3 regions of the Desulfosporosinus burensis genome follow, and region 1 is predicted to be linked to each of the others. Evidence: riboswitches for the same ligand, from Rfam matches in the RefSeq annotation. Region 1 holds a riboswitch; each other region holds the start of a gene.
What was found. Region 1 has a riboswitch for cyclic di-AMP ahead of ACYQ3Q_RS03015 (C40 family peptidase). Riboswitches for the same ligand answer to the same signal wherever they lie in the genome.

Region 1 (3,703 bases):
AGAAAAGATGCGTAATAAAGGGAGGAACAACCATGACTTCTCCATATGAAGAGTCTAACCGTGCAATCATCACGGTATTGGGTCGTGATCAAATAGGAATTATCGCCTGGGTCACTGGACGCCTTGCGGAATATCGGGTCAATATTTTAGATATTAGCCAAACAATCGTGAATGGATATTTCACGATGATCATGGTTGTAGATCTAGAACCAGCCACCTTGGAACTTGTCGCCCTAGCACGTACCCTAGATCAAGAGGGAATCGATAAAGGGTTACAAGTGAAGGTTCAACACGAAGACATTTTTACGTTCATGCATCGAATCTAACTAAAGAGATTCTTAGTAACTTTAGATATGGGATAGTGGAGGGAAATCATGACAATCACGTTTGCACGAGAGGAAATCCAACAAACGATTAAAATGATCCATGAAGAGAATCTGGACATTCGAACTATTACGATGGGAATTAGTCTGCTTGATTGTGGTTCAGAAGAAATTAGCCGGATGGAAACTAAGGTATATGATAAGATTACAAAATATGCTGGAAAATTGGTGGCGGTAGGTGAGCAAATTTCTGCACGGTATGGAATTCCTATTATTAATAAACGTGTATCTGTCACACCGATAGCGATCGCGGCTGCCCACTTAAATACCGAAGAGATGGTAAGGATCGCTAAAGCATTAGATCGAGCCGCACGCGAGTCGGGGATTAATTTTATTGGAGGCTTTTCTGCGCTGGTTCAAAAAGGCTTCACTGCAGGAGACTTGGCGCTGATAGATGCCATACCTCAAGCACTAAGTGAAACAGAATTTGTTTGCTCATCAGTCAATATTGGAACCACTAAAGCTGGGATTAACATGGATGCCGTGTTGAAAATGGGTAATGTGATTCTGAAATGTGCTCAACTTACGGCGGACAAAGATGGTCTTGCTGCCGCAAAATTAGTGGTGTTTTGTAATGCTCCTGAGGATAATCCCTTCATGGCAGGGGCTTTCCATGGTGTAGGAGAACCAGAAAGTGTTATTAATGTAGGTGTAAGTGGCCCTGGTGTTGTGGCTAAGGTAGTTAAAGAGTTCCCCGAAGCGGATTTCGGTGAGTTATCCAATTTAATTAAACAAACAGCCTTTAAAATCACTCGCATGGGAGAGTTGATAGGACGCGCTGCTTCAAAAATCTTAAATGTTCCCTTTGGGATTGTCGATCTTTCTCTGGCACCGACCCCTGCAATTGGAGACAGTGTTGCAGAAATTCTTGAAAACATGGGCCTTGAACGCTGCGGAACTCATGGAACAACGGCAGCCTTGGCATTGCTTAATGATGCGGTTAAAAAAGGTGGAGCAATGGCTTCGTCACACGTGGGTGGGTTAAGTGGTGCGTTTATACCTGTCTCGGAGGACGCGGGAATGGTCGAAGCAGTTGAAGTAGGGGCATTAACCCTGGATAAGTTAGAAGCAATGACCTGTGTATGTTCAGTCGGTCTAGATATGATTGCTCTACCGGGGGATGTAACTGCAGAAACCATTGCGGCCATCATAGCGGATGAGGCGGCAATTGGGATGATTAATAAAAAAACGACTGCAGTACGTTTGATTCCTGCAATAGGCAAAAAGGCAGGGGATAGAGTAGAATTTGGAGGATTGCTCGGTGGGGCACCTGTAATGGCTATACATCCCTTTTCATCAAGCATGTTTGTCAACCGTGGAGGTCGTATTCCTGCACCGATCATTAGCCTTACCAATTAAGACTAAGTCTCCTACAACAGACAGGGTTTCTCAACCGAGAGCCCCTGTCTGTTTTGGCGAGGTAAATAAAGGATTGCATGGCTTGCTGTATTTGGGTTACACTGTAGTCGTTAGATCAGCTTTTCGCCATCACGCTACTCTATAATCGAATATACTTCTTCGAGAATAGAGATTAGCCAATTTCCATTAGAACGGTAGATATTTCCTTTAGATTCGTGCAGGAATCTTTAGGTTTGTCTCGAATAGTATACTTTATAGTAAAAGCTTAATCCAGTTGTATGACATTGGAGCGGGGGATTATCATGGGGGTGAATCACGTGGCTTTTCACGTGTAGGGCTAACACCTACTGCCCGAATCCGTCAACTAACCTCGTAAGCTAAGAAGGGTGGATATAATTTGTTGGTTTCCTCATCTACTTGGAAGTGGTTGGGAAGCGTTACTTTGGCTGGCTTGCTTTTAGCAAGTAGTATTCCTGCATTGGCTACAACAGAAATTAAAACGACAACTATAGATCCCTCGAAGCCCGTGCTTGTAACTTCTGCTTCGACGCCCATAATGAAAGGGACCTATACTCAAGTCGTACGCAAGCAAATGCAATGGATTGCTAGTCCCGTGAAAGTTGTTGCTGAGGAAGTTGTTGCTTCCGAATCAGTTAACTCAGTTCCCTCTCCTAGTGCTTCAGTCACAGTTGCCCAAAAATTAACGGAGCCTAAAAAAGCAGAGCAAGTAGTGCAAGTACAAGTACAAGTGCTTGCTGATCAAGCTCCGAAATCTTCTATTGACAAGCCCGAACCGGTTCAAGTTGCAGCTGCCCCAAAACAACAGGTTTCTCGATCTGGGAGTTCTAATCTTGTGGATAATGCACTAAGCCTACAAGGCGTTCCCTATGTCTTTGGAGGTTCAAGCACTAAAGGGTTTGATTGTTCGGGATATACGCAGTATGTTTTTAAGGGTTCAGGAAGTTCATTGCCAAGAAGCTCCTATGATCAATTTAATGCAGGGTCATCTGTGAAACGCGAGAATCTTCAATTGGGTGATTTGGTGTTTTTCACCACGTACGCTAAGGGTCCTTCCCATGTGGGAATTTACATTGGCGGTGGAAGTTTTGTCCATGCGTCTAATAGTGGTGTGACTACTACAAGCCTTAGTGATAGTTATTATGCAGGTCGTTATCTAGGTGCACGTCGTGTGAACTAGCAGCTATTATTTAATCAAAAAACAACAGGAACTTAACGTTCTTGTTGTTTTTTGTTCGTTGAGCTATAGTCGACGAATTCTCTTGGATTATAATCGAGGTAACCAGGGAATGGGCTGATAGTTCGCACATTCTCCACCTGGTTTAACATTTGGAAAAAGAGGGTTTTGAATAAAAGAATCCGTGGTAGAGCATTGGTGAGTTCTCTTGTAGTAACATTTCCGACATAGTTCAACTCGATAATTTAGAATCATTTTAGGATTCTTCCTTTCGAAAATAGTCATAGATTAATGTGGCAGCATTCAGTGGTAATCCTGCCCCTTTAAGCTCATTGATACCTGCTTGTTGAATATCATCAAGGGATGGAAAGTGCCGTAACAGGCTTTGTTTGCGTTTTGGTCCGATGCCAGGAATGTTGTCAAGTGCAGAAAGAGTCATATTCTTAGCGCGTTGTTGGCGATGAAACGTAATGGCAAAACGATGGACTTCGTCTTGGATTCGAGTGAGTAAATGGAAAGCTGGATGGTTTTTGGATAAAGGCACCGCATTACCAGTGCTGTCAAGAAGTCCGTGGGTTTGATGTCGGTCATTTTTAACCATTCCTGCAACGGGAATGATTAAGTTTAAGCCTTGTAGAACCTTTAAGGCTGCCATAATTTGTCCTTTTCCGCCATCGACTAAGATTAAGTCAGGTAAGGGGCTTTTTTCTGATACTAACCTATTGTATCGTCTCATAATAACTTGCCTCATGGCAGCTGTATCATC
Region 2 (3,703 bases), on a different contig from region 1:
CTTCGCCCACGTGGGAAAAAGCATCTACTTCACTTCAAGCTACCTTACTGGAAATCAGAACCTGGGAAGTCATGTTAGCTATGTTTTTCGTCATGTGCCTTGAGCACCTTCTGCGCACGAGTGGAACCATAGAAGGCTTTATGAAGTCTATGAAAACAATGCTTCGCAGTGATCGCATCACTTAACACTGAGACCGGTTACCACATGGTAACCGGTCTCAGTACATATTCCCTCTCTAATATCTGCGTGCCCCGAGGTAACGGGAGGCGTAAAAGCTATCACTAAGGCTTGATACCTTTACATCACTATTGGGGTTACTGGCATGAACAAAACGTCCTCCTCCGGTATAAATGCCCACATGAGATGCACCCTTAGCATAGGTTGTAAAAAATACTAAATCACCGGGCACAAGACCATCTCTGCCCACTGCAGTTCCGGAGGTGAATTGATCAAAGGATGTACGAGGGAGGGATATCCCAGCACCAGCTAAGACATACTTGGTAAAACCTGAACAGTCAAAGCCACTGCGTGTTGTTCCGCCAAAAACATAGGGCGTCCCTTGCAAGCTAAGGGCGCGATCTACGATGCTTGAAGAATCACCGCTTCCACGAGAAGCAGCGTAAGCGACAGTGACAGGCCGACTATTAGGGCCTTTAGCAATTACTTGATTGACAGGAGCTTGAATGATCTTTTCATCGACTACCTGCTTAGTAACGTCAATACCATTCTTTTGCACATAAGAATATGTAACTAATTTTGAGCCATTACTACCTTGTGTAATGACTTTTGTTTTCCCGTATCCTAAACTGTTATCAGATTTTGTTACGACATCATAGGGAATTGTCTCTGGACCCGAATAGGTTCCCTGACTCACGACAGTAAGATAGGGTGTTGAATCCACAAGCTTAATAATTTGGCCCGGTTGCAACTTTGTATCTTTAGTTGCTCCTGGATTACCGGCTAGTACTTCATCTGTCAACATATTATTTTTGCGGGCAATAAGCCACCAAGAATCGTTGGCTAGGACAGTATAATCCTTTGTCCTTATTTTACCATCAACCAACTTCTTAAAAGCTTGATCAACTTGGATCATTTGATTGGGTTGGACCTCTGTCTCTTCGACATGAACCTCTTCGGCAAAATTAACGGAAGTGACCTTATTTTCCTCACTGGGTTTAACATAATAGGATTCATAGTCTTTAAGAACTTTATCGGAATCTTCTTTGCTGGGTAAAATTGCAATAACAGAACCATCTGCTTCTAACTTATAACCATCAAGATAAAATCCCAATTTATCTTCCAATGTCTGTTCGCTCAAAGCAGAGTCATGATAGACTGTTCGATTTACCCTAACCTTTTCATAGGTAATTTGGTCATGAGTTTTGGCAATCAGCCCGAAGGGCTTGCCATGTTCTTCTAGAATCGTTTCAACCAGATTATTACCCGTATTAACATCACGTACTAAGCCAATCTCTTGACCGTTAATCATTACGACAGCCGCAGAAGTCGTTGTCGAAAGATAATTGGTCAGCCCTCCAGTTAGGATAATTGTAATTGCTAGACCACCGATGACTTTCGGTGATTTCCAAGATATTTTTTGGAGAGTGTTGCGGAAAGATTGTTTGAAATCCAGTTGCATTGTTTTTCACCTTTCATAGCTTACGAGGTTAGTTGACGGATTCGGGCAAGAAGGTGTAAGCCCGACGCGTAAAATACGCGTTTAACCCCATAGTAATATCCCCCGCTCTAGATGAATCTAGATTCAGCTTTATTTTCCCTTTTTAGGGCACATCATAAAATATTCGACGAAATATGCAAATGTCCTTTAAATAAATTTATGTAAAACTTGGTAAAATAGTTCACTTTTCACAAAAAAAAGACCCACACTTCTAGTAAGTGGGGTTTCATGCTTTGCTTAGGTGGGGTGAACGAGTTCACTGAGCATCATTGACATTGATAAAAGGAACGGCGCCGCCAGTAACATTTGGAAGTTTACCATCCCATTTGTCAATGGCTTTAATCTGTGCTTCAATTTCTCTCAGTTTCACAAGTTCCGGGGTAACTTCTTGTTTTTGAAGTCGTAGAGATTCAGCTTCAGCTTTAGCTTGTTCAATCTTTTGCTTTGCCTCGATTTCTATTCTCTGAAGATCAAGATTGGCTTTCAGCGCTTGCTGCTCAGCAATTTGTTTTTGCTCAATCGCGTTATTGAACTCCGGACTAAATTTGAATTCTGTAATGTTAATTTCATCAAGAATCATATAATAAGTGGATAATTTTGACGAGAGTGTCTCTTTGATCTTGGAACTAACTTCTGAACGTTTAGAAATCAGCTCCTCAGCAGTGTATTGGGCGGTAACAGCCTTTACTGCTTCGCCGATGGCGGGATCTACAATTCGATCTCCGTACGATAAACCTACACTTTGATAAAGCTTATTCGCTGCGCTGGGCTCAAGGTGAAAGTTAACTGCGACAGTCGTGGTAACGATTTGTAGGTCCTTTGAAGCGGCCGTTTGATCGGATTGAGATTTTTGGACTCGTACATCAACATGGATCACGTCTTGAATGAAGGGGATCTTAAAATGAATTCCTTCGGTTAAAACGATCGGGCGCACTGCCCCTAATTGAAGAACGATGCCTCTTTGACCTGCATTCACGATGACAAAGGCATTTAGCCCCAAGATAATAAGGATTAGAACCACTAGGCCAGATGTAATAAGGCTTTTACTCATTTTAGGTTTTGGAATCATATTGACAACCTTTGAAGAATCCAGTTGGGTACCCTCCTCTCATTTATATTGAGTAGATCATTTCTGCTTTTCCCGACCTTAGGTAAGATTCCCGCGATATTTATTAGTACTCTTTTTTGCAATAAGTATGACGAATTTATTTGAAAGAGAAGAACGTTTGATGCCGTCTAGAGTCAGTACGAGGTGTAGATATAATACAACTAAATGTAGTAATATAGGATATACCCTCTACATTCGTCCCAACCGAGGAGGAACTAGCTCTAGTCGAGAAGGTTAACCCCAAGCGTATTCGAAATATTGAGTTTTAGTATAAGGATCTTTTAACAGAAATGATTTCAGCTATTATGCTTATGGCAATTTCTGACGGAGTTTGAGCATTAATATCTAAACCTATTGGCGCTCTTAAACGGGTAAGATCTTGCGAAGTATACCCTATTTTTTGCAGGTAGTTTCCAATCGCGGTTATCTTTTTTGTACTGCCCAACATTCCCACATATTTGGTTGAATAGCTGAGGATGTTTTTTAAACAATCGGCATCTGTCTGATGGCTCCAAGTCGCTATGACAACAGAGGTATCACGGTTGGGTAGATAATTTTTGATACCTGTCTCAAAATCACTGCAAATAACCGAGTATGATTCCGCGAAAAACTCAGGTAGAGCATAGGCTGGACGATCATCGATAACAGTCACTTGGAAATCAAGCGAATTTGCATAAAAAGCAACTTCCTTGGCCACATGGCCCGCTCCTAAAATTAGTAACCGCTCTATTTTTAAAGCGGGTTCCACTAACCAACGAGAGTCTTCACTGCCTAAGCCAACAACTTCTGCATGCCTGCAGGAGTATATTTCTTGTAGTTTTTTAACGGAGAGCATTAACCTTGGTTGAGGCAGACCCAATAGCACATTGCCATAAGAATCCAAAATACTCTTAGGGTGCGGGGGAATTAAGGAAGTT
Region 3 (3,703 bases), 520 kb from region 1:
ACCTGCTCAACTTCGGTGCTTGTGACATCATTGTTGTTCATATAGGCCTGTGCAGTCGAAGCTTTTGGCTGCATTTCCGTGGTATTTTTGCCAATTGTAGCAGCGTTCACGATCCCTGCCAATCCAAGTACCATAACCATTGATAATGAAACCATTAAAACTCTCTTCTTCATAATTCATTCAAATCCTTTCATAATTCGTTGCTGGTGTTTGCTTTGTAACTCTAATACTTGAACCAATTTGTGATTCTCAGTCTGGCTGTCACCTCCTGTAGTCGCTAAAGTATTCGTACACCTGTTTAATTATCGAGGGGTAGGTTCGAAATTTTTTTAAAAGTCGGGTATGAGACTGAATTCATCGTCCAGCTTCCATAAAAGATTAAAATGGCTGAGGAATAGCTCCTCAGCCACTTTAATTAGAACACTTGCAATATCAGATTCACCAACTCATGGACAAAAATCTGTCGCCTCAGTTGATTCTGCCTTAGAATATATATGGATCTCAGCATATTGTTACTCCAGATGTTTGGTCTTATTAACTGTTTATGACTTTATAACCAGCATCTTCTACGGCCTTAATAAGTAATGAACGTTCAGTCGTTCCTAAGACTACTGCTTGTTTACGAGCTAAATCGACTTCTGCTTGAGAAACACCAGGTACATTTGATAACGCTTTCTCAACTGAACTCTTACAGTGACCACAAGTCATTCCCTCAATTTTTAATACAGTACCATCATGTGGATTCAACGCATTCCCTCCAGAATGACCTTTATTTGAATGTCCACAGCAACCACTCATTTCACATCTCTCCTTTATTAGGTAAAATCTTTGGCTTGTTATCTCCCTTAGCAATGAACCAAATATTTCGTACAAACTGGTGTTATGATTCCAAAAATCAGCCTAAAATATCCTTATTTAAGGTTAGATCTTGTATTAACACAATTTCTCTGTTAATTTGATAAAATTATGTTCTAAAAAAATTGAAAATTTCTCATGAAGAAAGAACCCTGATTGATGTTCAGGATCCCTTCTTATATGCAACGCATCCAACTGTCAGGCATTGCTATTCTTACAGTTTTCTTATCGAATCCGTCGAGCGCCTAGATAACGTTTTGCCCAATAGCTATCCGACAAGCTCTGAATATCTACTCCTTTACTAGCAGCTCCGATTGTACGCCCTCCACCAATATATATCCTCACATCCGTAGCACCTGGGGCATAGGTTTGGAAAAAAACGAGATCTCCAGGTCTTAACTCATTACGGCTGACAGGTGTGCCAAGTTTGTACTGATCGGCGGCAACTCGAGGTAGAGTAATCCCGGAAGCTTTGAACACATATTGCACAAATCCGGAACAATCAAATCCTTTTAGACTCGTTCCGCCCCAAACATAAGGAATCCCTTGTAAACTTAGGGCACGGCTAATGAGCTTGTCCACATCTAAACTTCCCCTAGACACTTGGGATACTGGAACCTGTTTAGTCCCAGAGGCCACCTTCTGCGAAGAAGCGCTAGGCTTTTTAACGGTCTGAGGTTTTTGTGTCGTCTTGCCCACCGAAGCTGGAGTTTTCGTTTCAACAGGAGTTGACGTTTGCTTTTCGTCAGGAACATTATTACTTTCAGGTATTTGTGACACGTTCGTTTTGACCTCGATCTTAGGTGTCCAATTAAATGCCTCGCGCATTCTTTGAGAATATACTTTCGATGTAGAAACTGCCAAAGGAGGATTTTTGAGTATGGTAGTTTGTACTGTATCAAACTTTGGGACATCCTGAGAATTGAGCATTGCAGCTTGAGATGGGCTTATCCCCGTTAAGCTGCTTGTCAAAATAACACCCGCAAGGGCAACCCCACTAAACCACTTTTTCTTGGGAATTAACACTAAGTTGTCCACCTTTCTTTGCTTACGAGGTTAGTTGACGGATTCGGGCTAAAGGTGTAAGCCCTACATGTTCTACACATGATTCACCCCACATGAAATCCCCCGTTCTGAGCATCCAAAAGCTCAGATTCAGCACTTTAATTATTATGTTTCATATTAAAGGTAATGTAAGAATGGAATGAAACGATCTCAACCCCCTTCTGAATACCACTTAATGATACTACACAAATATGAATTTCCCATGAACGAGAATCTCTAATTGACGATCACTTCACGCGAACCTATTCTAAGACTTGAACATATACTTTCCTAAAATGCTAAAGGACGTGAACGGATATGGTGGTCTCGCCAGATCTCCCCAGCTTACCCTTTATTTTGAGAAATGGAGTAAAATACTTTGAGTTAATTGCCCAACCCGTACAACGGGAGATTCTTCCTGGACTCTACATTAATGCTTGGGGATATAATGGTAGTACACCCGGACCGACTATCCATGTTTATCCCGGGGACTTTGTCAATATTCGTGTTTTCAACAGGCTTCCCGAATCAACTAGCGTGCACTGGCACGGTTTAGATGTTCCAAACGTCATGGATGGTGCCCCTGGTATGACAACTAGCCCTGAGATTGGACCCGGAAACTATTTTGACTATCAATTTCAGATTAATAATCCACCCGGTACTCACATGTATCACGCTCATTTGGATGCGCTGCGTCAGGAAATGATGGGCCTACAAGGCGGCCTGATTATTTTGGAACCAGACCAACCAAGCTGCGTTCATCGTGATTACTTCCTCATGTTCCAAGAGTTCCATGTCGACAAACAGCCCATGCGCGGATATACACCCGGTGTCTATGATCTCGATCCTTACAATATGGACTATAATTTCTTTACAATTAATGGGCGATGTTTTCCAGACACCACGCCACTAGAAGTCTGTACTGGTGAGAATGTTCGAATTCGTTTGAGTAATGCCATGGAAACCGCCCACCCAATCCATCTCCACGGCCATCAATTCTATGTAACCGCTTCTGATGGTAACAGGATTTCTCCCGGTCAACAACTTTTGCGAAGCAATATATTAGTCGCTTCTGGGGATACCTGGGATATTGAGTTTTCGGCCAATAATCCCGGCCAGTGGCCTTTTCACTGCCATATACCGCACCATATGACCAATAACATGTCTAAATCGGGAGGCGGGATGATGACAACGGTTCTTTATAAACAGTGAACTCGTTCAGCTAAAGCTGAACATCAAGGCTTCAGGTACGAAAGCCTCCGGTGGAGGGTTTCGCCGAAGGCGCAGAGCCAGTGACGAATACTTTAGCGCCGTAGGATGAGTATCGCCGAAAGCACACAGTCCTGAACGAATACATTCGCGCTGAGGATTGGTTTCGCCGAAGCCGTCTATCCTATAAGGAACACTTCGCGGCGAAGGATTGACTCTAACCCCACCTGAAGTTTACGAAGAACTTGCTAGATAACAAACAACGGTATATCTGAGAGAATAGCTGTTAGCTTAATAATAAAAGGGCAGTTTCTCCCAGGGGTAACTGCCCTTTTGTTGCTTTCGCTGGCTAATTCCCTTATTACTTTGCGTCAATAGTATTTAGAATCGGTCCCTGCCAGTTTTCAAACCAAACCTGACCCGTGTATCCATTAACATCAAGTTCCGCGTAATCCTTACCATCTTTCTGAATCATAAATTCATAGTAACCAGGCGCTAGTTCTGGTTTTCCGATTGAATATCCTTGGCCCAATTTGGTTACGAACTCTTGAGCACTCTTCGTGGCCTGTTCTTCGCTGACTGTAACCGCCCCGTT

Region 2: linked by a shared signal. The riboswitch ahead of ACYQ3Q_RS04785 (C40 family peptidase) and the one ahead of ACYQ3Q_RS03015 (C40 family peptidase) in region 1 are both predicted to bind cyclic di-AMP.
Region 3: linked by a shared signal. The riboswitch ahead of ACYQ3Q_RS00295 (C40 family peptidase) and the one ahead of ACYQ3Q_RS03015 (C40 family peptidase) in region 1 are both predicted to bind cyclic di-AMP.

Annotation. Positions count from the first base shown of each region.
Region 1 is NZ_BAAHYN010000001.1:566,546-570,248, reverse strand. Features, by position in the region: gene ACYQ3Q_RS03025 (ACT domain-containing protein) at 33-326, shown strand; gene ACYQ3Q_RS03020 (PFL family protein) at 375-1,742, shown strand; cyclic di-AMP (ydaO/yuaA leader) riboswitch at 1,995-2,136, shown strand; gene ACYQ3Q_RS03015 (C40 family peptidase) at 2,140-2,940, shown strand; gene uvrC (excinuclease ABC subunit UvrC) at 3,194-3,703, opposite strand, start outside.
Region 2 is NZ_BAAHYN010000002.1:374,693-378,395, reverse strand. Features, by position in the region: gene ACYQ3Q_RS04790 (hypothetical protein) at 1-185, shown strand, start outside; gene ACYQ3Q_RS04785 (C40 family peptidase) at 236-1,639, opposite strand; cyclic di-AMP (ydaO/yuaA leader) riboswitch at 1,642-1,778, opposite strand; gene ACYQ3Q_RS04780 (prohibitin family protein) at 1,935-2,771, opposite strand; gene ACYQ3Q_RS04775 (XdhC family protein) at 3,052-3,703, opposite strand, start outside.
Region 3 is NZ_BAAHYN010000001.1:49,133-52,835, forward strand. Features, by position in the region: gene ACYQ3Q_RS00285 (hypothetical protein) at 1-173, opposite strand, end outside; gene ACYQ3Q_RS00290 (CopZ family metallochaperone) at 535-747, opposite strand; gene ACYQ3Q_RS00295 (C40 family peptidase) at 1,081-1,881, opposite strand; cyclic di-AMP (ydaO/yuaA leader) riboswitch at 1,886-2,026, opposite strand; gene ACYQ3Q_RS00300 (multicopper oxidase family protein) at 2,218-3,111, shown strand; gene ACYQ3Q_RS00305 (peptidase) at 3,470-3,703, opposite strand, start outside.